Regions from separate parts of the Pseudoflavonifractor sp. HCP28S3_F10 genome, predicted to be linked through region 2. Evidence: predicted binding sites of a transcription regulator. Region 2 holds the regulator's gene; the other holds the start of a gene.

The links. Region 2 encodes LexA, which represses DNA repair genes until DNA is damaged. Its sites were predicted from a motif close to CNAACANNTGTTNG; they were not measured.
Region 1: dinB (DNA polymerase IV) is a predicted target of LexA. The motif match lies at 1,327-1,340, and genes of this name have one in related genera.

Annotation. Positions count from the first base shown of each region.
Region 1 is NZ_JBQHUB010000005.1:52,078-54,273, forward strand. It holds gene pheT (phenylalanine--tRNA ligase subunit beta) at 1-44, shown strand, start outside; gene ACTNBZ_RS03910 (IreB family regulatory phosphoprotein) at 372-620, shown strand; partial or broken gene ACTNBZ_RS03915 (nitroreductase family protein) at 782-1,261, shown strand; gene dinB (DNA polymerase IV) at 1,402-2,196, shown strand, end outside.
Region 2 is NZ_JBQHUB010000028.1:2,328-4,523, reverse strand. It holds gene ACTNBZ_RS11075 (MarR family winged helix-turn-helix transcriptional regulator) at 1-396, opposite strand, end outside; gene lexA (transcriptional repressor LexA) at 607-1,230, shown strand; gene ACTNBZ_RS11065 (methylated-DNA--[protein]-cysteine S-methyltransferase) at 1,232-1,693, shown strand; gene ACTNBZ_RS11060 (permease of phosphate ABC transporter) at 1,690-1,932, shown strand; gene ACTNBZ_RS11055 (exodeoxyribonuclease III) at 1,929-2,196, shown strand, end outside.

The DNA.
Region 1 (2,196 bases), on a different contig from region 2:
TCCTGGAGACTCTGGAAAAGGACTGCGGCGCTGTCCTGCGCTGAGCCTCACCCGGCCTCTTCGGGGCCCCGCAAAGCGGGGCGCGCGCCAGCGTGTACAAGCGTTTTGCGCAGCAAAACCTTGGCGCAGGCGGAATTCACTTCCGCCGAGCATGTAAAATATCCCCGGGCCCCATTTGATGCCCCATCAAATGGGAATGGCCGATGAGGATGTGAAGAGTATCCTGGAAACCCTGGAAAAGGAGTGCGGCGCTGTCCTGCGCTGAGTTCCAAATTCCTTAACGTTTCATAAATTTTGGCATTTTCCTCTTTACACTCGGGTGTTTTTCGGGTAAAATGATAAAGGTTATGAACGAAGGGAGGTATGATGTCATGGCAAATGATTACACACGCAGATTCAGCCTCAGTTATGAGAAGGATCAAGAGATCAAGGACATCCTGACCTCTGTCTATAATTCGCTGCGGGAAAAAGGATATAATCCCATCAATCAGATCGTAGGCTATATTCTCTCTGAGGACCCGACCTATATCACCAACTACAACAACGCCCGTGCGCTGATCCGCAAGCTGGACCGTGACGAACTGCTCCAGGAGCTGGTCCGGCATTATCTCAACAGCTGAATACGCTCCAACGCCCGGATCGCACAGCGATCCGGGCGTTTCCCTTGCAGTTTCCGGAAAAAAGTAGTATCATCTTGTTAGAATCCGGCGGTGAAGCCGTCATTGTTATGAGGTGAACGATCATGGAATTTTTTGATGTTGTTTCCTAGCGCTACAGCCACCGTACCGCGTTTCTGGATCAGCCCGTGCCCGACGCCGATGTGCATAAAATCGTAGAGGCCGGCATTCAGGCTCCCTCCGGCCAGAACTGCCAGACCACCTCCTTCGTGGTGGTCACCGACCCGGAGCTGCGCAAGGGCATCTCCGAGCTGCTCTCCACCCCCGCCACCCAGACCGCTCCGGTGATCCTGGTGGTCCTCTCCGAGCATGTGGTCGCCCCCTGCGGCATGTCCTTTGAGGTGGAGGATTACGCCGCCGCCGTGGAGAACATGCTCCTGGCCGCCACCGCCCTGGGCTACGCCACCGTGTGGATGGACGGCATGACCAAGGCCCCCGTGGCCAACGCCGCCATCGCCAAGCTGCTCAACGTGCCCGAGGGCAAGACGGTCCGCACCATTCTCCCTCTGGGCGTCCCGGCCGAGACTTCTGCTCCCAAGCCCCGCAAGTCCTTTGAGGAGCGGGCCTCCTACAACCGCTTCTGAGATCGCTGGCACAGGCCGGAGAGACATGTACCGTCTCTCCGGCCTGTTTCTGCTGTTTTATGGATAGAACATATGTTTGACAATCATCCCCGCTTGCAGTATACTGGGGATGGAACCAACCATGGAGAGGGGGCAGCGGCATGGACCGCGTCATTCTGCACTGTGATCTCAACAGCTTTTTCGCGTCGGTGGAGCTGCTGGACCACCCCGAGCTGCGGGACCGTCCGGTGGCGGTCTGCGGCGATCCGGACAGCCGCCATGGCGTCATTCTGGCCAAGAACGAACCGGCAAAGAAGTACCAGGTCAAGACCGCCGAAACCATCTGGCAGGCCCGGCGCAAATGTCCCGATCTGATCCTCCTCCCCTCCCACCACGAGAAATACCGTCAGTTCTCCCGGGCGGTCAACGCCGTCTATGACCGGTACACCGACCTGGTGGAGCCCTTCAGCATCGACGAAAGCTGGCTGGACATGACCGGCTCTCTCCACCTCTTCGGCGGGGATGGAAAAGCGGTGGCCGACGACATCCGTGCCGCCGTCCGGCGGGAGACCGGCCTCACCCTGTCCGCCGGGGTCTCCTTCAACAAGGTCTTTGCCAAAATGGGCAGCGACTACAAAAAGCCGGACGCCACCACCGTCATTTCCCGGGAAAACTACCGGGAGCTTCTCTGGCCCCTGCCTGTGACCGACCTGATCTTCGTGGGAAGGGCCGCCGCGCGCACGCTGGAGGGCTACGGTGTGCGCACCATCGGCGACCTGGCCCGCTTTGACAAGGAGGCCCTGGTCCGTATCCTGGGCCGCCAGGGGGCCACCCTTCACGACTATGCCACCGGGGCAGAGCATAGTCCCGTCATCCCACTGCGGGACATGCCGCCCCCCAAGTCGGTGGGCAACGGCTTTACCTTCCCCCACAATCTGGTGGGGTGGGAAGAGCTG
Region 2 (2,196 bases):
CTGCCGGTACTCCTCTCTGGAGAAACCGGCGAACATCAGCTCGTCCACCTGATTGAAGATGGTGAAGCACTGCTCCACGGCGCGGATGCCCTTGGGCGTGATGGTCACCCGCTTGCAGCGCTGGTCCTCCGGATCCGGGTGCTTTTCCACGTAGCCGCCCCGCTCCAGGGACTTGAGGGAGACTGCCGCCGTGGCCGGCGAGATGTGCAGGTCGTCGGCCAGCTCCCGCTGGGAGACGGCGCGGCCCTCCTCGCTCCTGCGGCGGAGAAGGAAAAGCAGGGGCGGCGCGCCCAGATCGTCCAGCCCCACGGCGCTCATCCGGGCCTGCACCTCCTTGTGGTGGGCCCGGTGCAGGGCATGGAACAGCATGCCGGGAAGGGGTCTGCCTGATTTCAAACGGATCCACCTCTTTCTGAAGCAGAGAAAATAATTAGCCCGCTGATAATTAGGGGGCTTATCTATAGTACGTGGATATAAAACGAAAGTCAACTGAAAATTTGTAAATAAATTGTAACCAATACAACGTACGTTCCTTAGAACGGACGTTTGCTTTTTTGTTCTCTCTATGATAATATAAAGTATACATAACCGAAGGAGGGAGCCGCCATGAAGGCCATTTCCCCCAAGCAGCAGCAGATCTATGATTTTATCATTTCATTCCAGGCGGACCACGGCTATCCCCCCTCCGTGCGGGAGATCGGGGAGCATGTGGGCCTCAAGTCCCCGTCCACCGTCCATTTCCACCTGAAGGGGCTGGAGTCGGCCGGGTATATCGCCAAGGCCGAGGGCAAGACCCGGGCCATCACCGTAGTGGGGGGCCCGGAGGCGGGCGGCCCCGTGATGGAGGAGCTGGACGCCCGGCCCGACCGCATCCCCATCGTGGGCAATGTGGCTGCCGGTTCTCCCATCCTGGCGCAGGAGTGCATCGAGGACTATCTGGTATTTGAGACCAACGGCAGGACCGGGGAGTATTTCGCGCTGAAGGTCCGGGGAGAATCCATGCTGGGGGCCGGCATCCTGCCCGGGGACCTGGTGGTGGTCCACCGGCAGCAGGAGTGCCATAACGGCGAGATCGTGGTGGCCCTCTTTGAGGACGAGGCCACGGTCAAGACCCTCCGCCGGAAGGACGGCAGGGTCTGGCTCATGCCCGAGAACCCGGATTACGAGCCCATTGACGGCACCTTTGCCCAGATCATCGGCAAGGTGGTGGCTGTCATGCGGAGATACTGATATGGATCTGATCCTTTTTGACTCCCCGCTGGGCTGGATGGGAGCCAGCGCCGGCGAGAGCGGCGCGATAGAGCGGGTCTACCTCCCCGGCGCCCCCGTGCCCCGCATCATGTGCCGCGAGACCCCCCTGCTGGCCGAGGCCCGGCGGCAGCTGCTGGCCTATCTGGCCGGGGAGCTGCGGGAATTCAACCTGCCCCTCTCCCCCGCCGGAACTCAGTTCCAGCGCCAGGTGTGGGAGGAGCTGCGGAAGGTCCCCTACGGCGGGACCGTCTCCTACGGGGAGCTGGCCCGGCGGGTGGGACGGCCCAAAGCCGCCCGGGCCGTGGGCCAGGCCAACCACAACAACCCCATTCCCATCATCGTCCCCTGCCACCGGGTGGTGGGCAGCGGCGGCGCCCTCACCGGCTACGCCGGGGGGCTGGAGATCAAGGAAAAACTGCTGAGACTGGAGGGAGCCAGATGAAAAAGCTGTTTGCCATCGCGGATTCCTACGTTCAACGCATGACCTGGAAGGATGTGTCCCTGGTAAAGGTCTGCCTGTGCGCCATCGGCGTGCTGCTGGGCCTGTGCGTCCCCCGCAGGCGCCGGAAGTGGGCTGCCCTGGGGGCGGGCGCGGCCTTTATCGCCACCTATATCCCCCTGATGGCGGGCTTTGTGCCCCATCTGGTCCGGGAGCTGAGAGAGGACGGGGACGCGGATTGAAGCTGATCTCCTGGAATGTGAACGGCCTGCGGGCCTGCGTGGGCAAGGGCTTCCTGGACTTTTTCCGGGAGGCGGACGCCGACGTGGTCTGCCTGCAGGAGACCAAGCTCCAGCCCCACCAGATCGAGCTGGACCTGCCCGGCTACCGGCAGTACTGGAACTCCGCCGAGAAGAAGGGCTATTCCGGCACCGCCCTCTTCACCCGGCGGGAGCCGCTGCAGGTCACCTTCGGCATCGGCATGGCGGAGCACGATACCGAGGGAC